One region of the Massilia hydrophila genome, then DNA from elsewhere that is predicted to be linked to it. Evidence: predicted binding sites of a transcription regulator. Region 1 holds the regulator's gene; each other region holds the start of a gene.
What was found. Region 1 encodes HrcA, which represses chaperone genes, less so after heat shock. Its sites were predicted from a motif close to TTAGCACTCNNNNNNNNNGAGTGCTAA; they were not measured.

Region 2: rpoH (RNA polymerase sigma factor RpoH) is a predicted target of HrcA. The motif match lies at 3,047-3,073, and genes of this name have one in related genera.
Region 3: groES (co-chaperone GroES) is a predicted target of HrcA. The motif match lies at 4,245-4,271, and genes of this name have one in related genera.

The regions. Positions count from the first base shown of each region.
Region 1 covers NZ_JAHYBX010000004.1:108,803-115,914, reverse strand. Annotated here, with positions in the region: gene dapB (4-hydroxy-tetrahydrodipicolinate reductase) at 1-712, opposite strand, end outside; gene LE190_RS12460 (outer membrane protein assembly factor BamE) at 721-1,332, opposite strand; gene fur (ferric iron uptake transcriptional regulator) at 1,424-1,852, shown strand; gene hrcA (heat-inducible transcriptional repressor HrcA) at 1,887-2,903, opposite strand; gene LE190_RS12445 (HAD family hydrolase) at 2,978-3,688, opposite strand; gene LE190_RS12440 (hypothetical protein) at 3,939-4,529, shown strand; gene LE190_RS12435 (hypothetical protein) at 4,549-5,193, shown strand; gene LE190_RS12430 (hypothetical protein) at 5,343-5,531, opposite strand; gene rsmA (16S rRNA (adenine(1518)-N(6)/adenine(1519)-N(6))-dimethyltransferase RsmA) at 5,718-6,485, opposite strand; gene pdxA (4-hydroxythreonine-4-phosphate dehydrogenase PdxA) at 6,512-7,112, opposite strand, start outside.
Region 2 covers NZ_JAHYBX010000005.1:161,300-168,411, forward strand. Annotated here, with positions in the region: gene yghU (glutathione-dependent disulfide-bond oxidoreductase) at 1-518, opposite strand, end outside; gene LE190_RS14155 (hypothetical protein) at 694-1,434, shown strand; gene LE190_RS14160 (GNAT family N-acetyltransferase) at 1,431-1,961, shown strand; gene rpoH (RNA polymerase sigma factor RpoH) at 2,037-2,927, opposite strand; gene ftsX (permease-like cell division protein FtsX) at 3,379-4,293, opposite strand; gene LE190_RS14175 (cell division ATP-binding protein FtsE) at 4,290-4,967, opposite strand; gene ftsY (signal recognition particle-docking protein FtsY) at 4,976-6,082, opposite strand; gene LE190_RS14185 (thiamine pyrophosphate-binding protein) at 6,242-7,112, opposite strand, start outside.
Region 3 covers NZ_JAHYBX010000001.1:225,705-232,816, reverse strand. Annotated here, with positions in the region: gene LE190_RS00960 (molybdopterin cofactor-binding domain-containing protein) at 1-524, shown strand, start outside; gene LE190_RS00955 (hypothetical protein) at 543-1,709, opposite strand; gene LE190_RS00950 (sulfite exporter TauE/SafE family protein) at 1,824-2,633, opposite strand; gene LE190_RS00945 (EVE domain-containing protein) at 2,633-3,103, opposite strand; RNA gene ssrS (6S RNA) at 3,172-3,352, opposite strand; gene LE190_RS00935 (cell division protein ZapA) at 3,398-3,709, opposite strand; gene LE190_RS00930 (hypothetical protein) at 3,706-3,951, opposite strand; gene groES (co-chaperone GroES) at 4,359-4,649, shown strand; gene groL (chaperonin GroEL) at 4,710-6,356, shown strand; gene LE190_RS00915 (hypothetical protein) at 6,453-6,869, shown strand; gene gstA (glutathione transferase GstA) at 6,886-7,112, opposite strand, start outside.

The DNA.
Region 1 (7,112 bases):
CGCGGCTGCTCGACTTGTGGCTGATCTCGATGCGCTCGCCGGTGCCAAGGAACATCACGGTGTGGTCGCCCACCACGTCGCCGCCGCGCACGGTGGCGAAGCCGATGGTGGACGGATCGCGCTCGCCGGTCACGCCTTCGCGGCCGTACACGGCGCAGTCCTTCAGCTCGCGCCCGAGCGCAGTGGCGACGACTTCGCCCATCTTGAGCGCGGTGCCGCTCGGCGCATCGACCTTGTGGCGATGGTGGGCCTCGACGATCTCGATGTCGTAGCCTTCGCTGAAGCTCTTCGCCGCCATCTCGAGCAGCTTGAGGGTGACGTTCACGCCCACGCTCATGTTCGGCGCGAACACGATGCCGACCTGCTCGCCCGCGGCGCGGATCGCGGCTTTCCCGGCCTCGTCGAAACCGGTAGTGCCAATCACCATGCGCACGCCGTGGGCGGCGCAATAGGCCAGGTGCTGCAGCGTGCCTTCGGGACGGGTGAAATCAATGAGGACGTCGGCATCCTTCAGCGCGGCGGCGAGCTCGGACTGGATGACCACGCCGGTCAGCTGGCCGGCAAACGCGCCGGCGTCCATGCCGATCGAGGGTGAGGCGGCGACGTCCAGCGCGCCCGCCAGTTCGGCGTCCGGCGCGGCCAGGATCGCCTCGACCAGCATGCGTCCCATGCGGCCGCTGGCGCCGGCGACGGCAATCTTCAACGTGCTCATGGCTGCCGTTACGGTTGGATGACGGGCGCCCCGCCGACCTTGGCCGGCTCGACCGGGCGCGATTCCGCCTTGGCCTTGCTGCTGACCTTTGCCGGGCCGGCGATGCGGTCGATGTATTCACGCTCGGTCGGCAGGTTGCCGCCCTCGAAGCGCTCGACCTTGTCGTCCTTGAAGAAGACGGTGACGCGGCTGGTGGTCAGCTCGCCGTTGCCGCGCGCGAGGTAGAACGGGAAGTCCCAGCGGTCTTCGTGGAAGACGTCGGTCAGCAGCGGCGTGCCGAGGATGAAGCGCACCTGGTCGCGGGTCTGGCCAACCTTCAGCTGGCTCAGCATTTCCTGCGAGACGAAGTTACCCTGCTGGATGTCGGGACGGTAGGGCGAGAAGATCCAGAAGAATTTCTGCAGCTTGGTCGCCTGTACGGTCTGGGCGCCGGCATTGGCCGTGGCGGCCGATTTCTGGGCGTCGGCCACGATCGCGGCGGGGTCCGTTTCCACCGGCATGGCGGGACGCGTCTGGTTGCGCCAGGAAGCGCAGCCGGACAGCACCAGCGTGCATGCGAGGCCTGCCGCGAGCGCTGCCCGGGCAGAAAATCGATCAGGAACGGCTTGTTTGACGCGCATAGGTAACCTCAAAACGTTTGAGCGGGAGCTCCAAAACGCTATATCATAAAGCACTATGCCAAACTACGAGCAAGAAACGTGAGCACGCCCCATGAGTAACAACCCGACCGACCTGAAGGCAAGCGGCCTGAAGGCCACCCTGCCGCGCCTGAAGATCCTGGAAATCTTCCAGAACAGCTCGGTGCGGCACCTGACGGCGGAAGACGTCTACAAGATCCTGCTGGCCGAGAACATGGATGTCGGCCTGGCCACGGTCTACCGCGTGCTGACCCAGTTCGAGCAGGCCGGCCTGCTGAACCGCAACCATTTCGAGACCGGCAAGGCCATCTACGAGCTGAACGCCGGCTCCCACCACGACCACCTGGTCTGCCTCGACTGCGGCCATGTGGAAGAGTTCTACGACGAGGAAATCGAGTCGCGCCAGCACAAGATCGCGGTCGAGCGCGGCTACAAGATCGCCGAGCATTCGCTGGCGATCTACGGCAACTGCGTGAAAGTGGACTGCCCGCGCAAGCAGTGAGACCTGCGTCCCCGGCGCCGCCATCCAGGCTGGCTCAGGGCTGGCTCAGGGCATTCGACAACAGCTTCGCCGTGATGTCCACGATCGGGATCACGCGCTCGTAGGCCATGCGGGTCGGGCCGATCACCCCCAGGGTGCCGACGATGCGGCCATTCACCTCGTAGGGCGCGGTCACCACGCTCATCTCGTCCATCGGTACCAGCTTCGATTCGCCGCCGATGAAGATCTGCACCCCGCCCGCCTTGCTGGAGACGTCGAGCAGCTGCATCAGGCCGGTCTTTTGCTCGAACATCTCGAACATCTGGCGCAGCGAACTCATGTTGGAGGACAGGTCGGATACCGACAGCAGGTTGCGTTCGCCCGCGATCACCATGTCGTCGCCCTCGGCCATGGCTTCGCTGCCCGCCTCCACCGCCACCTGCATCAGGCGGCCCATGTCGTCGCGCAGCTGGGCCAGTTCGCCGCTCAGGCGCGCGCGCACTTCGTCGAAGCTCAGGCCCGCGTAGTTCTGGTTCAGGTAGTTGGCCGACTGGACCAGCTGGGCCGGCGAGTAGTCGGCCTCGGTCAGCAGCAGGCGGTTCTGGACGTCGCCGCGCGGATCGACGATCACCAGCAGGATCCGCTTCTCGGACAGGCGCAGGAATTCGATCTGCTGGAACACCGATTCGCGGCGCGGGCTCTGCACCACGCCGGCGAACTGCGACAGCGAAGACAGCATCTGGGCCGCGTTGGCGATGATCTTTTGCGGGTGCTGGCTCGGCAGGCGCATGTTCCGGGCGCCGACCGCGTGCTCGTCGATGTGCTGCACGGTCAGGAGGGTGTCGACGAACAGGCGGTAGCCGCGCGGCGTGGGAATCCGGCCGGCCGAAGTGTGCGGGCTAGCCACGTAGCCCATCTCCTCGAGGTCGGCCATGATGTTGCGGATCGTGGCGGGCGACAGGTCGAGGCCGGAAATCTTCGACAGCGCACGCGAGCCGACCGGCTGGCCGTCGGCGATGTAGCGCTCGACGAGGGCTTTGAGCAGGGTCTGGGCGCGGGGTTCGAGTTCCATGGGTCCGGAAAGTACGGCAGGTAGGCTGGATGCGGTCAGCTATATTATGCACGCTCGGACGCGCATGGCGCCAGTCACGCGTGCTCGCGCCGCAACCAGCCCAGCAGGCCGTCCAGGCTGCTCACCTCGGCGTCGGGCCGGACTTCGTCGCGCAGGTAATTGACCTGGCCGGTGCGGTTCATCCAGACGGCGCGCAAGCCGGCGCGCTGGGCGCCATAGACGTCCAGGCGCAGGTCGTCGCCGACATAGACCGCTTCGGCCGGCGCCACCTCCAGCTGGCGGCAGGCTTCCAGGAAGATCGCGGCGCTCGGCTTGGCCACCCCGAAGCTGGGCGCGGCCACCGAGGCGTCGAAGTGGCGCGCCAGGCCGATCGTCTGCAGGTCGGCATTGCCGTTGGTGATCGAGCCGATCTTCACCCTGCCCTTCAGGCGCAGCAGGCCGGGCAGCACGTCATCGTAGGGAATCACGGCATTGCGGGCGGCGAAGAACTCGGTCATCGCCAGCTCCACCTTGGCCGCATCCTCGCCGGCCTGTTCGAAGGCGGCGATCAGGCCGGCGCGGCGCAGGGCGCCCAGGTCGAGCTGGAACGCGGGCTGGCGCGCCAGCAGCTCGAGCCGGGCCTGGCGCAGCGTCTCGATGGTGAACTGCTGCGCCACCCGCGGCGCATGCTCGCGCAGCCAGGCGAACAGGATCTGCTCGGCTTCCAGGATCACGGGAGCGATCGGCCATAGCGTATCGTCGAGGTCGAACAGGACGGCTTTGGGCCAGGCGCGGCGCGGGTTCATGGTGCGTTTCTGTCGGGTATGGGGTGAAAGCTCAGACCTAGCATAGCGAGCACGCCTGTAGAAAGCAATCGGTCACTGCCCGCTGCGACCGCCGGTTACACCGTGATACAAAGGCAAACCGTCCAGCGGCTTGGCAAATGCACTAAAATGTTGGGCGAATAATCCTTGGATGACGAGCGTCCAGACACGTGTGCGGCATTTTCTTGTGCAAGCGGTACACGTTCACCAGTCAGATTTTTTTGGAGAAATTATGAAGAGTACCTACCTGCGTGCCGGTGCCGTGCTGGCATGCGCGCTGGCGCTGTCCGCCTGCGGCGGCAGCGATGGCGAGCTGGGCATTGGCGGTTCGTTTGCCGGCGTGACCAAATCCGGACTGGTATTGACCAACAATGGCGGCTCCGACCTCGCCATCACCCCGACCGCGGACGGCAGGGGAACCTTCTTCTTCAAGGACCTGGTGGAAACCGATTCCACCTACAACGTCAAGGTCAAGAGCATCCCGAGCAATGCGGTCAAGTGCGAGGAGTTCAACAATACCGGCAGGGCGGCGTTCACGATCAACAATATCGGCATCGTCTGCACCATCAAGCAGCATGCGCTGACCGGCAAGATCACCGGCCTGACCGGCGCCAACCTGGTGCTGGTCAACGGTGCCGACCGCGTGCCGGTCCCCGCTGGCGCCACCTCGTTCGCCATGGCCCCGGTCAGCGAAGACTCGCCGTATGGGGTCGTCGTGCTGACCCAGCCCGACAACCAGACCTGCACCGTCACCAACGGCAGCGGCACGATGGGCGAGAACGACGTGAACAGCCTGGCCGTCACCTGCGGCCCGCGCGCCTAATCTTCCTGGAGCATACCGAATGAAGTTTTCCCTGATCCGTCCGGCCAGCATGCTGGCAATGGCGCTGGCCCTCGCATCCTGCGGCGGCGGCGACGACGATACCTACACGGTGAGCGGCACCGTCGAAGGCCTGGTCTACCCGAACCTGGTGATGACCAATAACGGCGGCGACGACGTGAGCGTGGCGCCGCCGGCCAAGCCCGGCGACCCAGTCACCTTCACCTTCTCGAAGAAGCTCGAGTACGGCGATACCTACCTGGTCGCCGTCAAGACCCCACCGCTGCACCAGAGCTGCGGCATCGACCCGAACTTCAAGCTGAGCGCTGCCGACACGGCTGGCCGCCTGGGCGCCATCAATGCGCGCTTCCGGTGCTACGTCGACGCCCACGCGGTCGGCGGCAAGATTACCGGCCTGACCAAGGACAACACCGGCCTGGAGCTCGCCAATGGCAGCGTCAGCGGCAAAGTGGCGGTCGCGGCCCCGGCAGACAACACCACCGGCGCGGCCTTCGATTACCAGATCGCCGAGGTCCCGTACGGCGAGACCTACAGCATTGTCGTGATCACCCAGCCGACCGGCCGTTTCTGCACCGTCGAGAACCCGGCTGGGACCATGGGCGACGCCGCAGTCACCAACGTGAACATCAACTGCGTGCCGCGCTGACAGTTATTTGAAATACTTATGTCTTGTATGCGAAACAGGAATTGGATTTATATGCTGTAACGCAGCATAATGCTTCCTGTCTCCTCCAACTCTCCTCAGAAAAGAATTGGATTTCAGCCCGCTCCCGTAGCGGGCTTTTTTTTGTCCGCTCAGGACGGACGCTTGGCGCTGATTTTCACCACGGCGACCACCGGGATCTCCGCCGCTTCCACCACAGCCTCGGGCTGGGCCTTGCCGGCGTCGCCGGCGCGGGTGATCGCGGCTTGCGCATAGGTGCTGGCGCTTGCCAGGACCAGGGCTGCGACGAAGATGGCTTCCATGTTCTTGAGGACGTTCATTTGAGTTCTCCTTCAGCGTTTCATTGTTGGTGAGGGCCGGTTCCGGCTGTCGATGGAAGCACTTTAACGAAGGGGCCATCAAGGCTCCAGCGCAGTGCGACGGACTGCAGGAAACGGCGGCTGAAGGGAGGAAAACGCGTGTTGCGCCGCGATGTTGCGGCGCAAAAGAACAGGCCGGAGGCGGGATTAAAGCAGCTTGGCCAGGGCGACGTACTGCTCCAGCGTGACCGCTTCCGGACGGGCGCCCGGATCGATCCCGGCCTCGACCAGCTGGGCTTCGGTAAACATCCCCGCCACGCAGTTGCGGATCACCTTGCGGCGCTGCGAGAAAGCCTTGGCCACGACTTTTTCCAGGGTGGCGGCGTCGGCTTCCAGCATCTGGCGCTTCGGAATCATGCGCACGATGGCCGAATCGACCTGGGGCGGGGGATCGAAGGCGGTCGGCGGCACGATGAACAGCAGCTCCATGTCGTAGCGCCATTGCAACATCACCGACAGGCGGCTGTAAGCCTTGGTGCCCGGCTCGGCCACCATCCGCTCGACCACTTCCTTCTGCAGCATGAAATGCTGGTCCTCGACCAGGGGCGCGAATTCGGCCAGGTGGAACAGCAGCGGGCTCGAGATGTTGTATGGCAGGTTGCCCACCACGCGCAGCTTCTGCCCTTGCGCCACCGGAATCGATCCGAAATCGAATTTCAGCGCGTCGCCCGAATGGACGGTCAGCTTTTCGCGCGGATAGGCTTTTTCCAGGCGCGCCACCAGGTCGCGGTCGAGTTCGACCACGTGCATGTGGTCGAGCGACTTGAGCAGCAGCGCCGTCATCGCGGCCAGGCCGGGGCCGATCTCGACCATCGTCTCGCCGCGGCGCGGCCCGATGGCATCGATGATGTTGTCCAGGACGAGTTTGTCGGTCAGGAAGTTCTGGCCGAAGCGCTTGCGGGCGACGTGTTTCATGAGTGCTTTCTTGTTGCGTGTTCTGTTCAGGGACGGCGCGCGGCGCGCGCGGCCGCCATCTGCATGGCGGCGCGGATCGCTTCGATCATGCTGCCGCAGTCGGCCAGGCCCAGCCCTTGGGCCGCGAGGTCGAGCGCGGTGCCGTGGTCGACCGAGGTGCGCACGACCGGCAGGCCGAGCGTGACGTTGATGCCGCGCCCGAAGGTGGCGTGCTTGAGCACCGGCAGGCCCTGGTCGTGGTACATCGCCAGCACGCAGTCGGCATCCTGCAGGTACTTGGGCTGGAACAGCGTATCGGCCGGGTACGGGCCGCGCGCATCGATGCCGCGCGCACGGGCCTGTTCCAGCACCGGGGTGATGACCTCGATCTCTTCGCGGCCAAGATAGCCGTTCTCGCCCGCGTGCGGGTTCAGGCCGGTGACCAGGATGCGCGGCGCGGCGATGCCGAATTTGTCCTTCAGGTCGGCGTCGATGATATCGATCACCTGCGCCAGGCCCTGGCGCGTCAGCGCGGCCGGGACATCCTTCAGCGGCAGGTGGGTGGTGGCCAGGGCCACCCGCAGGTAGGGCTGCGCATCCGTCCCTCCTGCGGCAGGCTGGCCGGCCAGCATCATCACGACCCGCGGC
Region 2 (7,112 bases), on a different contig from region 1:
TACTGCAGTTTTTCCGGCGCATAGGCGTAGAAGTGGCCGAAGCCGCCGCCCACGAAAGGCGCCGAGCCCATCTGCCAGAACAGCCAGTTCAGGGTCTCGGTGCGGGCGACGCCGTCTTGCGGCAGGAAGGCGCCGAATTTTTCCGCAAGGTAGACCAGGATCGCACCGGATTCGAATACCCGCACCGGCTCCGGGCCGCTGCGGTCGACCAGGGCCGGAATCTTGGAGTTCGGGTTGATGGCGACGAATCCGCTGGAGAACTGGGCGCCTTCGTTGATCTTGATGAGCCAGGCATCGTATTCGGCCCCGGCGTGGCCGAGGGCCAGCAGTTCCTCCAGCATGATCGTCACCTTGACGCCGTTGGGCGTGGCCAGCGAATACAGCTGCAGCGAGTGTTTGCCGACCGGCAGTTCGGCCTCGTGGGTCGGACCGGCCACGGGGCGGTTGATGCTGGCGAAGGCGCCGCCGCTCGAAGCGGGCGGGGTCCAGACTTTCGGTGGAACGTACTGGTCGGTCATCAAGGTCTCCTTGGGCAGGCCTGGTCAAAACGGTCATTCTAGCCGGGGCGGCGGGAACGCGTTTTCACGCCTGCAAACGCGGAACGGAATGCAGCACGCATGGAGTGGCCGGCGCATGGAATGTCAGGGCGGAATGCATGCTAGAGTTTGTTTCTCGGACATCGACGGAGACGACATGGAGGCAGGGGCGGCAGGGGCGGCAGATTCGCAGACCACGGCAGCGTCGGGCGAGGCCGCGCCGAAGAAGGCCCGCGCCTTCAGGCACTTCGCCGGCGAATACGTGATGATCGTCCTCAGTATCGTCACCGCCCTCGGCCTGGAAAACGGCGTACGCCAGTTCAACCAGGCGCGCGAGGCACGCGAAGCGGCGCGCAACCTGGATGCGGAGATTGCCGTGAACCTGGCCGAAATGCGCGCGGTCGTCGCGCATAGCGACGGCGAGGTGAAGCGCCTGCGGCGGCTGCAGGAGATCCTGTTGGCGGATATCAAGGCCGGTGTTGGCGATGAAGCGGCCATCCAGCACGTGATGCACGCATCGGGCGAGCGTTTCACCGTCAGCCTGCGCACCCCGTCCCTGCAGCGCGAAGCCTGGGACGTGGCGGTAGCCAACCAGGCGTTGAGCTTCATGTCGCAGGAACAGCTCCAGCGCTACGCGCGGCAATATGCCAACATGCGGGACATCCAGGCGATGATGCTGGGCGCCGGCGGCTCCTTCATCGACCGGCCGCAATTGTCGAACGTGATGAGCAACCTGGAGATGAGCGACATTACGGCGCGCGAGCTGTACCGGGTGCTCGCGCAGATGAGCTTTGTGCATGAGTCGAACAGCAAGAACATGCGCACGCTCGAGAAGCTGCTGGTCGGTGAGCAGCAGCGTGGCCTGAAGCAGGCCGGGCCCAAGGAATCCAGCGCATGAACGGTGCATTCACCACTTCTGTTCCCATCCTCCACACGGACCGGCTCATCCTGCGTGAATATCGGCGGGAAGACTTCGACGCATTCGCGGCGCATTGTGCCGATCCTGTCAGCGCGGCCTACATCGGTGTGGTCGAGCGCCAGGCTGCATGGCGGATCTTCTGTTCACAGGCAGGAATGTGGCTCCTGGATGGCGCCGGATGGTGGTCGGTCGAGGAACGGGAGAGCGGCCGGCTCGTCGGCAGTGTCGGCGCGTTCTTTCGCGAGGAATCGAAGGTGATGGAGCTCGGCTGGAATACTTATCGTGCCTGCTGGGGCCAGGGATTCGCACACGAAGCGGCAGCGGCACTCCTGCACCATGCTTTCGAGGTCCGGCGCGAATCAACAGTTCGGGCGCTCATCGATCCAGGCAATGCATCGTCGCTGCGCGTTGCCGGGCGCCTTGGCCTGACGTACGAAGCGGACGTCGCGCTGTATGGCAAAGCGGTCGGCATGTATACGCGCGAGCGCGGCGCCGCGCTTGTCTAGGCCTGCAGGGCTGCATCGAAACTGCCAAAGAAAAACCCCGCCGCAGCGGGGTTGTTGGTTGAAGCGTGCAGGCGCTCACACGTAAGCCGCCAGCGCGCCTTTCATCTTCTTGAGCGCCGCCGATTCGATCTGGCGGATGCGCTCGGCCGATACGCCGAATTCCTCGGCCAGCGTATGCAGCGTGGCGCCCGAGCCGTCGTCGTTGGCCAGCCAGCGCGCTTCCACGATGCGGCGCGAACGCGGGTCCAGCTTGCCGAGCGCGGTTTCGATGCCTTCCGATTGCAGGCGGTCAACCTGCGCCGCTTCCAGAACGCGGGTCGGCTCCTGCTGCTCGGAGGACAGGTAGGCGATCGGCGCGAACTTGTCGTCGTCGTCATCGGTTGGCGATTCGAGCGCGATGTCGCGGCCCGACAGGCGGGTTTCCATCTCGATCACTTCTTCGCGCTTGACGTCGAGCATCTTCGCCAGCTCGTCGACCTGGCCCGGGGTCATGGTGTCCAGGCCCACCTTGTTGCTGCGCAGGTTGAAGAACAGCTTGCGCTGGGCCTTGGTCGTCGCGACTTTCACCAGGCGCCAGTTCTTGAGGATGTATTCGTGCATCTCGGCCTTGATCCAGTGCATCGCGTACGAGACGAGACGCACGCCCTGGTTCGGGTCGAAGCGCTTGACGGCCTTCATGAGGCCGATATTGCCTTCCTGGATCAGGTCGGCGTGCGGCAGGCCATAGCCGAGGTAGCCGCGCGCGATCGACACCACCAGGCGCAGGTGCGAAAGCACGAGCTTCTGGGCAGCGTCCAGGTCGTTCTTTTCCCGCAGCCGCGTTGCCAGCGAAACTTCCTCTTCGTGGGTCAGCATCGGCAGGCGATTGACGGCCGAGATATAGGCGTCGATGTTGCCGAGATTGCCGGTAAAGCCCAGTCCCAGAGCACGACTTCCGGCTGGAACCAATGCGGATTGTGCGGACATGTTCAATTTCCCTCGTAGTGATCTGCATCCAATGTGCCACGGACCCATGTCACGCGACACCAGCGTTACCCCTTGTTACCGGATGCTTTCCTTGATTTTTGCTGTCTTCGAAGCATATATTAGCACTCTCCCGAGGTGAGTGCTAGACGATCGATCGGTCCGCGGGAATCGATTAAGTTTGGCTAAAGTATTGCCATTTGGAATCAACTACGCAGATCTTTTACTGTAGAGCAAAGGCAGGCTCGATTTGCTTGATTCACATCAAAAGTGTGCGAAAAACAGCTGGAAAACGGTGGAATGGCGCTTAGGGACAGATTAGGGGCGCCAGCGGCTGGCTTCTGTTGGCTGGCGCACCTTCAGCGGGCGCGGCCTGTAGGAATAGCGCTCGCCTGAGCGTAGGGAGCGACGGCTAAGCCATATCGCTCCCTGCGCGGCAGGCGGCGCTGCAGCCCTAGCGCACGCGCGCCAGGTGGCGCTGCACCGACAGCATCGCACCGATCAGGCCGAGACCGGCGCTGATCGCCAGCACGCCCGCCGTTTCCAGTGCGCCGAGCGGCGCCAGCTGGAATTCCGACGCGTACAGCCGGGCGAACTCGGCGATGGCCGCGTTCAGCGGCGCCAGCGCCAGCAGCACCGCGCCGAGCGCCACCGCGCCCGCGCACAGGCCGAGCAGGGCGCCCGTGTAGTAGAAGGGACGGTGGATGAAATTGTCGGTCGCCCCCAGCAGTTTCGAGACGGCGATCTCTTCCTTCTGGGTCAGCACCTGCAGGCGGATGGTATTGAACACCACCGCGATCACCACCACGCCCAGGGTCAGCGCCAGCAGCAGCAGGGCCAGGCGCAGGATGGCCAGCATCGCGGCCAGGCGCTTGACCCAGGCCGAGTCGACCTGCACCACGTCCACGCCGGGCAGGGCGCGCAACTGCGCGCTGATGGCATCGACCTGGCTGGCGGCGCCGCTGCCGTCCAGGCGCATGCGGAAGCTGTCCGGCAGCGGGTTGTCGCCCAGGGTGTCGAGCACGTCGCCCAGGCCGCTCCTGTCCTTCATCGCGGCCAGGGCCCGCTCGCGCGGCACGAATTCCAGCTCGGCCTTGCCGCCGGCGGCGGCGATGGCGCGGATGCGCGGCTGCAGGGCGGCTGCCTGCTCGCGCGTGGCGTCGAGCTCCAGGAACACGCTCAGTTCCGGATCGACCGACAGCTGTTCGGACAGCGGCCGCACGTTGTCGAGCAGGGTGATGCCGGCAAACGGCAGCATCAGGGCAAACGCGACCACGAGCACGTTGAACAGGAAGCTGCCTGGCGCCTTGCGCACCGTGGACAGGGCCGAACCGAGCGCGAAGCTGTGCTGGCGCATCCAGGGGCTCATGCCGCACCTCCCACGTGGCCAGCGTCGGCCAGTTCGCCATGCTCGAGGCGGATCACGCGCGCCTGCGCGCTGTCGAGCACGGTGTCGTCATGGGTCGAGATCAGGCAGGTGACGCCGGCGGCGTGGAAGGCGCGCAGCGCGTCCAGTACCCGGTCGGCAGCGGCGCGGTCGAGGTTGGCGGTCGGCTCGTCGGCCAGGATGATCTGCGGGCGGTTGACGATGGCGCGCGCCACCGCCACCCGCTGCTGCTCGCCGCCGGACAGTTCCAGCGGCAGGGCGCGGGCGCGCTCGCCCAGGCCCACCTTGTCCAGGGCCGCGCGGGCGCGCCCTTCGGCCTGGCCCCGGGGGGCGCCGGTGACCAGCAGCGGCAGCATCACGTTGGCCAGGATGTTACGGTCGTTGAGCAGGCGTTGGTGCTGGAAGATCAGGCCCAGGTTGCGGCGCAGGAAGGGAATGCCGGCCTTCTTGATGCGGCCGATGTCCTGGCCGTTGACCGTGACTACGCCGCTGCTGGGCCGCTCGACGGCGGCCACCATTTTCATCAGGGTCGACTTGCCGGCCCCGGACGGGCCGGCCAGGTAGACCAGTTCGCCCTTGGCGATGCTGAGCGAGACGTCGCGCAGCGCATAGGCATCGGAGGAATATTGCTTGGAGACGGACTGGAACTCGATCATCTGCTTCCTCAGCCCAGCAGCGCTTCGACGAATTCTTCGGCGTTGAACGGCTGCAGGTCGTCCAGTTTCTCGCCCACGCCGATAAAGTACACCGGCACCGGGCGCGTGCGCGCGATCGCGGCCAGCACGCCGCCCTTGGCGGTGCCGTCCAGCTTGGTGATGATCAGGCCGCTCAGGCCGAGCGCGTCGTCGAAGGCTTTTACCTGGGCCAGTGCGTTCTGGCCCGTATTGCCGTCGATGACCAGCAGGGTTTCGTGCGGCGCGCCGTCCATGCCCTTGCCGATGACGCGCTTGATCTTCTTGAGTTCTTCCATCAGGTGCAGCTGGGTCGGCAGGCGGCCGGCGGTATCGACCATCACCACGTCCACCCCGCGCGCCTTGCCCGACTGCACCGCATCGAAGGCCACGGCGGCCGGGTCGCCCGAGGCCTGCGAGATCACGGTGACGTTGTTGCGCTGGCCCCACACCATCAGCTGCTCGCGCGCGGCGGCGCGGAAGGTGTCGCCGGCGGCCAGCAGCACCGACTGGTCGAAGCGCTGCATGTGCTTGGCCAGCTTGCCGATGGTGGTGGTCTTGCCGGCGCCGTTCACGCCCGAGATCATCATCACGAGCGGCGCGTGGCGGCCCAGTTCCAGCGGCTTTTGCAGCGGCATGAGCAGCTCGACCATCAGCTCCTTCAGCGCGGCCTTGACGGCGGCGGCGTCGAGCAGCTTGTCTTCCTTGACCTTGCGGCGCAGGGAGGACAGCAGGTGTTCGGTGGCGTCCATGCCGGCGTCCGACATCAGCAGCGCGGCCTCGAGCTCCTCGTACAGGTCCTCGTCGATGCGGGCGCCGACGAACAGCAGCGACAGGTTGCTGGAAGTCTTGGACAGGCCGGCCTTCAGGCGCGCCATCCAGGATTTCTTCTGCTCCGCGACGCTGGTGGGGCGCTCGGCGGTTTCGGGGAAGAGTTCGCCTTCGCCGGGGGGTACCGGCTCGGGCAGGGGAGCGGACTGCGGGGCCGGCCGGGGCGCCGCTTCCTTGGCGGTGACGGGCGCGATGGGCGCGGCTGGCTCGGCCGCCGCGGGCGGGCTCGCCTCGGCTTCAGGCTTCTTTCTTTTAAAGAAACTAAACATAGATGGTGGGGGCGGATCCTGCGCAGGGGCCGGTGGGAACCGGCGATGAAAAATAGTGCGAATATTTTACCAGAGCAGCAAGACGCGCCCACCCCGGTCCGGCGCCGGACCAGGGTGGGAGCAAACCCGGTGTGGCGCGGGCGCGCGCCCACGCTCCGCTTATGCCGTCGCCCGGGCCGCCTGCGCGTTCTGGCGGATGGTGTCCAGCGTCGCGTTCGGCGTGATCAGGTTGCCGTCGTAGCGCAGCTCGATCAGGGCCGGCAGCTGGCGTTCGCGGGCATACGCCAGCGCGCGCTCCAGGGCGGGGCCGAAGGCCTCGGTGGTCTCGACCACTTCGCCGTGGCCGCCATAGGCGCGCGCGAGGGCGGCGAAGTCCGGATTGTGCAGTTCGGTACCCGACACGCGGCCCGGATAGTCGCGCTCCTGGTGCATGCGGATGGTGCCGAACATGTTGTTGTTGAACAGCAGGACCAGCAGGCCGGCGCGGTACTGCACGGCGGTGGCCAGTTCCTGGCCGGTCATCATGAATTCGCCGTCGCCGGCGAAGGTGACCACGGTGCGTTCGGGCGCGATGATCTTGGCCGCCACGCCGGACGGCACGCCATAGCCCATGGCGCCGCTGGTCGGCGCGAGCTGGGTGCGGCGCCCGCCGTAGCGGTAGAAGCGGTGCGCCCAGGTGGCGTAGTTGCCAGCGCCGTTCGTGATGATGGTGTCGCGCGGCGCCTGCCGCATCAGTTCCTGCACCACCTGCCACAGGTCGAGCGGGGCGCCGCCGCCCTGGGCGAAGATCGGCGGCTGGCCCTGCCAGGCAGCCAGCTCGGCCTTCGCTTCTTCCACCGTGCCGGCCCAGGCCGACGCATCCACCGGCGCCATCGCGGCCAGCATCGCGCAGGCTTGCGCCGGGCCGCTGGCGATCATCAGGTCGGCCTGGTAGACGCTGCCCAGTTCGTCGGGGTCGGCATGGATGTGCACCAGTTTCTGGCGCGGCACCGGCGACGACAGCAGCGAGTAGCCGCCGGTCGTCATCTCG
Region 3 (7,112 bases), on a different contig from region 1:
GGCTGGCGGCGGCCAAATTCGGCTGGAACGGCTACCGGCGCGGCACCGGGCGCAACCCGCGCCGCGGGCGCGGCTTCGCCTTTGCCCGCTACAAGAATTCGGCCGCCTACTGCGCCGTGGCGCTGGAAGTCGAGGTGGCGCTGGAAACCGGCTTCGTGCGCATCCTGCGCGCCGACGCCGCCGTCGACTGCGGCGAGGTCGTCAGCCCGGACGGGGTGCACAACCAGATCGAGGGCGGCATCCTGCAATCGGCCAGCTGGACCCTGCTGGAAAGCGTGCGTTTCGAGGCCGGCCGGGTGGCCAGCCTGGACTGGGGCGGCTATCCGATCCTGCGCTTCGACGGGGTGCCGGAACGCGTCAGCGTGCACCTGGTGGACCAGCCCGGCCAGCCCTTCCTCGGCACCGGCGAAGCGGCCCAGGGGCCGGCGGCGGCGGCGCTGGCGAACGCGGTAGCCGACGCCTGCGGGCTGCGGGTGCGCGACCTGCCGCTCGACCGGGCGCGCATGCGCCGCCTCGCTACCTAGGCGAGCGGCGCGCCCCCGCTACGCCTGCCTGGTTTCCTTCAGTACCGGGCTGGCCTGTGTCTCCGGCACAGGCGCGCGCAGGCCGGTGCGCAAGCTGGCTTCGCGGTCGATCAGGAAGGCCACCAGCAGCACCAGGCCGGTAAACGTGGTGCTCAGGTTGCGCAGTTCGCCGGTGGCGCAGAAGGCCAGGAACAGCGGCAGGTTGACGATCGCGCAGATCGCCAGGTGGCGGCGCACCAGGCGCGGCGCCAGCGGCCAGGCGCGCCACAGCACGATCCCGAGCAGCACCAGGGTGCCGACAAAGGCGCGCGACGGACCGACCAGGCCATACGTGGTCTCGACCCGGAAGTACGGGTTGCCCGAGAAGTAGGCCTCGATATTGGTCATGAGGTGGAATTCGAGCGCGCCGCCGACCGCGTCCAGGTAGGCGAACTTGAGCGCCACGTTCATCAGGCCCGCCAGCGCCACCAGCAGTCCCACCGCGCACCAGGCCATGCGGCGCGTGAAGCGCTGGCGCAGCAGCGGATACAGGGCCGGCAGCACGAAGAAGAAGGTCTCCTTGTTCAGGGTCGCCACCAGCACCAGCGCGGCCAGCACCAGCAGGCGCCCGCGCAGCGCCAGCAGGAAGGCCAGGCTGGCGAACAGCAGTTCCACCGTATCGTAGAAGTAGCCGCCCACCGTCTGCAGGTAGGGGAAGCTGAGGGCGAACGCGGTTGGCGCCAGTATCGCCGCCAGCGGCGAGACGTTGAAGTGCAACAGGATCCGGCGCAGCACGAACAGGCTCCCCAGCAGCGACAGGAAGCTCAGGTAGTACACGATCGCGTAGCGGAAGCGCTCGCCCGGCGTGTCGCCCGGCTGGCTTTTCGCGAACACTTCGTCGGGCCGGAAGCGCTTGGCGACGCGCTCCTTGAGGCGCTCGGAGGCCGCGGCATCGAGGCGGCGCGCCAGGTCGGGCACCAGCTGGCGGTAGACAAAGGGTTTGTGCGCGGCGTTCTCCAGCATGGCCGCCACGCCGAAGCGCGGGTCGCCATCGCGCAGGCCCCATTTGCCGGCAAAGCCGGAAAACGCGGCGGCGGCCACGATCCAGAAGAAGGCGAACAGCAGGAAGGCGCTGGCGGCGCGCGACATGCCGCGCCCGGTGGTGGCGGTGTTCGATGGCGAGAGATGGACGGTGTCGGCTGGCATGCTGTGGACCTTATTCAAGCCTCGCCATGGCGTCAACTGCCGCAGCGCAACTGGCGGCGGATTGTAGCCGCCCCGCGCCATTTCGTCACCTGCCGGCGCAGCCGCCCGCCCGTTTCATGCCGGATGGGCAGCCTTCCAGAACATGTAGGCAGCCAGCGCATACAGGATCACGGAGAACACCTTCTGCAGCTGGCGCACCGGCATGCGGTGCGCGGTGCGCGCGCCGAGCGGGGCCATGCTGACGCTGGCCAGCGCGATGATGGCCAGCGCCGGCACGTAGATGAAGCCGAGCGAATACGATGGCAGTCCCGGCTCGCCCCAGCCGAACCAGATGTTCGAGAGCGTACCGGCGAGCGCGATCGGAAAACCCAGCGCCGCGCTGGTGGCCACCGCGTTGTGGATGCGTACCCCGCACCAGGTCATGAAAGGCACCGAAACGAAGCCGCCGCCGGCGCCGACGATGCCCGACAGGGTGCCGATGAAGCCGCCGGCCGCGAACATGCCCGGCGCCGCCGGCAGCGTGCGCGCGGCGGCCGGCTTCTTCCCGACCAGCATTTGGGTGGCCGAGAAGGCAACGAACACGCCGAAGAAGGCCGCCAGCACGGTGGCGTTCATCTGCTTGCCGATCCAGGGCCCGATCCAGGAGCCGAGCAGGATGCCGGGCGCGAGCAGCTTCACCACCGGCCACAGCACGGCACCGTGCTTGTGGTGCGCGCGCACCGAGGACAGCGAGGTAAACAGGATGGTGGCGAGCGAGGTGGCGATCGCCATGTGGATGGTGAGTTCGGGCGGGAAGCCGCGCGCGGTGAAGATCATCGTGATGAAGGGCACCAGCACCATGCCGCCGCCGATGCCGAGCAGGCCGGCCGCGAAGCCGCCGAAGGTGCCCATCGCCAGCAGCGCCAGGATCAGGGTGAAGTCCATCAGCGCTGCCCTTCGCGCAGCAGGGCCACGATGGCGTTCCACTGCCCCGCCGTCACAGGCGACACCGACAGCCGGCTGCCCTTCTGCAGCAGCACCATGTCGCCAAGCGCCGGGACGCTGCGCATCTCGGCCAGGGTCAGGTAGCGCCCTCCTTCCACGGCGCGCACGTCGACCGAGATCCAGCGCGGGTGCGCCGAGGTGGCCTTGGGGTCGTGATAAGGAGAAGAAGGGTCGAACTGGGTCGCATCCGGATAGGGGCCGCTTGCCACTTCGGCGATGCCGGCCACGCCGGGCACCGCGCAGCTGGAGTGGTAGAACAGGACGCCGTCGCCGACGGACATGGCGTCGCGCATGAAATTGCGCGCCTGGTAGTTGCGCACGCCGAACCACGACACCGTCCGGCCTGGCGCGGCCAGCACGTCGTCGAAACTCGTTTCATCCGGCTCGGACTTCATCAACCAGTACGCCATTCCCTCTCCATCACCAGCGATCCATAAAAAAAAGCGGCTGCGTACCGGAGTGCGCAACCGCTCGTGTGTGTAGCCCCGCCTGTGCCGTTTTTGCCGGCATCCCGAACCAAACGGTTCCAGGTGGTCGCAGTCAGTTCAATTTCGGGTTCGTCGGACTAGCGACGCTCACGCCCACCGAACATGTCCCGCAACCTATGCACGAAAATGGTTCAAGGAATATATGGCAAATCTCGAACACCGCAGGGTAGTGCGCAGTTTACTCGCTTGGCCCGTCATGTCAAACGAATTTGACCTTCAAGACAGATTTTCCTGGGGCGAGAGCGCCTTGTCGAGGACGGTGTGCATCGCTTCCAGCTTCTGCTTGACCTCCAGGATCGACATGTCCGACAGCGGGCCCTGGGGCGATTTCACCGACAGGAATTCGGCCGCCACGCTCAGTGCCGCCATCACCGCGATGCGGTCGGTGCCCTTCACCTTGCCCGAGTCGCGCAGCGCGCACATCTTGCCATCGAGGTAGCTGACCGCTTCGCGCAGGGTGCGCTCCTCGCCTTCGCGGCAGGCCAGGCGGTAGGACTGGCCCATGATGCTGCAATCCAGGTAGATCATTGGGTGGCCTCGCTGGCTTCGTCGGTACCGTCTTCGGTTGGCGGGGCTTCCGGCGCGGGGAACTGTTCGAGCAGCGCCTCGACCCGGTGCTGGGCCTGGATCAGGCGTTCCTTGAACGCGAGATTCTCGGCGCTCAGCAGGGTATTGGCCTGGCGCAGCAGGTAGTTCTCGGCGCGCAGCGACTGGGCCAACTGGGCAAGCCGGTCGATTTTGTCGGAGAGGTCTTGAAATTCAGAAATCATTCGACACTATAGGACTGAGATGGTTTTTTCGTCAACCGAATCGCATCCCCCGAAGGCGTGGGATGCGGCGCGGACCGCGGCTGAAACAGGGCAAGCGCAAGGCGGGCACGGGCAGCGGCCTGCCGTGTGGCCGTCCCTGCCGGTTCCGGTGTACCCTGCCCGGCTATTGTCGTGGATGCCACAAGCGATAGTGTACAACCCGTCCAATCGCTTGTGCTCGCGCAAAAATGTCGGTTAGCTCCCACACATTCCCGCTTGAAAAGGGGTGTTATCGTCCCTATAATCACGATGCGTTAGCACTCGTTAGTTGAGAGTGCTAACAACCGGTATCCACCACATTCCAAGCCGGCGCCTTGTTGGCGGCGGCCCTGAATAGCTAGTCAACCACTATAAATAAGGAGTTTTGCATGAACCTTCGTCCTCTCCACGATCGCGTCATCGTGAAGCGTCTCGACCAGGAGACCAAGACTGCATCCGGCCTGATCATCCCCGATGCGGCCGCCGAGAAGCCGGACCAGGGTGAAGTCCTGGCCATCGGCAACGGCAAGGTGCAGGACAATGGCCAGGTTCGTCCGCTGGAAGTGAAGGTCGGCGACCGCGTCCTGTTCGGCAAATACTCGGGCCAGGCCGTCAAGGTCGATGGCCAGGAACTGCTGGTCATGCGCGAAGAAGACATCATGGCCGTCGTGGCCCTGTAATCGGCGCGCACCAAGCCTCCCCGTACCGCACATTCACGAATTCTTTCGGAGAAACTAGAAATGGCAGCTAAAGAAGTAATTTTCGGCGACGCAGCGCGCGCCAAGATGGTTGAAGGCGTCAACATCCTCGCCAACGCAGTCAAAGTCACCCTGGGCCCGAAAGGCCGCAACGTCGTGCTGGAGCGCTCGTTCGGCGCCCCGACCGTCACCAAGGACGGCGTCTCGGTCGCGAAAGAGATCGAACTGAAGGACAAGCTCATGAACATGGGCGCGCAGATGGTGAAGGAAGTCGCCTCGAAGACCAGCGACAACGCCGGTGACGGCACCACCACCGCGACCGTGCTGGCGCAAGCCATCGTCCGCGAAGGCATGAAGTTCGTTGCCGCCGGCATGAACCCGATGGACCTGAAGCGCGGCATCGACAAGGCTGTTGCCGCCACCGTCGAAGAACTGAAGAAGATCGCCAAGCCGACCACCACCTCGAAAGAGATCGCGCAAGTCGGCGCCATCTCGGCCAACTCGGAAACCTCGATCGGCGAGCGTATCGCTGAAGCGATGGAAAAAGTCGGCAAGGAAGGCGTCATCACCGTCGAAGACGGCAAGTCGCTGAACGACGAGCTGGACATCGTGGAAGGCATGCAGTTCGACCGCGGCTACCTGTCGCCGTACTTCATCAACAACCCGGACAAGCAGGTCGCCGTTCACGAGAACCCGTTCATCCTGCTGTGCGACAAGAAGATCTCGAACATCCGTGACTTGCTGCCGGTGCTCGAGCAAGTCGCCAAGGCCGGCCGTCCGCTGGTGATCATCGCCGAAGACATCGAAGGCGAAGCGCTGGCGACCCTGGTGGTCAACAACATCCGTGGCATCCTGAAGACCGTCGCCGTCAAGGCCCCGGGCTTCGGCGACCGCCGCAAGGCCATGCTGGAAGACATCGCCATCCTGACCGGCGGCCAGGTGATCGCCGAGGAAGTCGGCATGACCCTGGAAAAGGTCACGCTGAACGAACTGGGCCAGGCCAAGCGCGTCGAAGTCGGCAAGGAAAACACCATCATCATCGACGGCGCCGGTTCGGCTGAATCGATCGAGGCGCGCGTCAAGATGGTCCGCGTCCAGATCGAAGAAGCGACCTCGGACTACGACCGCGAAAAGCTGCAGGAACGCGTGGCCAAGCTGGCCGGCGGCGTTGCCGTGATCCGCGTCGGTGCAGCCACCGAAGTCGAGATGAAAGAGAAGAAGGCACGCGTGGAAGACGCGCTGCACGCTACCCGCGCTGCCGTCGAAGAAGGCATCGTCCCGGGCGGCGGCGTGGCCCTGCTGCGCGCACGTTCGAACCTGGACATCAAGGGCGACAACCCTGACCAGGACGCAGGCATCAAGATTGTCCTGCGCGCCATGGAAGAGCCGCTGCGCATGATCGTCCAGAACGCCGGCGACGAGCCGTCGGTCGTGGTCGCTGCCGTGATCGCAGGTTCGGGCAACTACGGCTACAACGCCGCCAACGGCACCTATGGCGACATGGTCGAAATGGGCGTGCTGGATCCGGCCAAGGTCACCCGTTCGGCCCTGCAGAACGCAGCGTCGATCGCCGGCCTGATGCTGACCACCGACTGCATGGTCTCGGAAGTCGTCGAGGACAAGCCGGCCGGCGGCATGGGCGGCATGGGCGGCATGGGTGGCATGGGCGGCATGGACGGCATGATGTAATCGTCCAAGGCCCCTGGCGCCGGTTGGTTCCGGCGCCGTCCTGCCGAAAAGCCTGTAAGGTTAACGCCTTGCAGGCTTTTTCTTTTGGAGGCGAGCATGGCAAGCGTGGACGCGGACGCACTCGAGAACGCGATGATCCTGGCCGACCCGCCGCACGCCGGCAGGGCCTGGGTCTGCCCCGCCACCGGCGCCATCCACCTGCGCGCCGACATGGTCGGCAGCCATGAGGCGCTGCCGGACGACATCCACGAAGCGGGCAGGTACATCCCGGTGCCGGGCGCCGCCCGCCTCGGCCTGGGCCGGGCCCTGGTGTTCGACTTCGTGCGCCGGCACATGCCCGGCGACGAAGCGGAGGTGCGCGCCCTGCTGCGCGGGCCGGGCGGCTTCGAACGTTTTGCGAAACTGGCGCAGGCACGCGGCCTGCTGGCAAGCTGGCATGCCTTCCGTCAGGAGCGCACGGCGGCCGCATTGCGCGCCTGGTGCGAGGAAAACGGCCTGGTGCTGCGCGCGTGACTGCTTGCCGAGGGCGTCATGCCGCCTTCAGCCCTTCCGCCGCCATCGCCGCCTGCACTGCCGGGCGGGCGGCCACGCGGTCGCGGAAGGCATTGATGGCCGGCCAGCGTTCCAGCGAGATGCCGAGGTAGCCCGCCCAGTTGGTGGTCACGAACAGGTAGGCGTCGGCGATCGTGAAACGCTCGCCCATCAGGTAGTCGCCCTGCGCCAGCCGGCGCTCGACCACGTCGAAGCGCTGGCCCA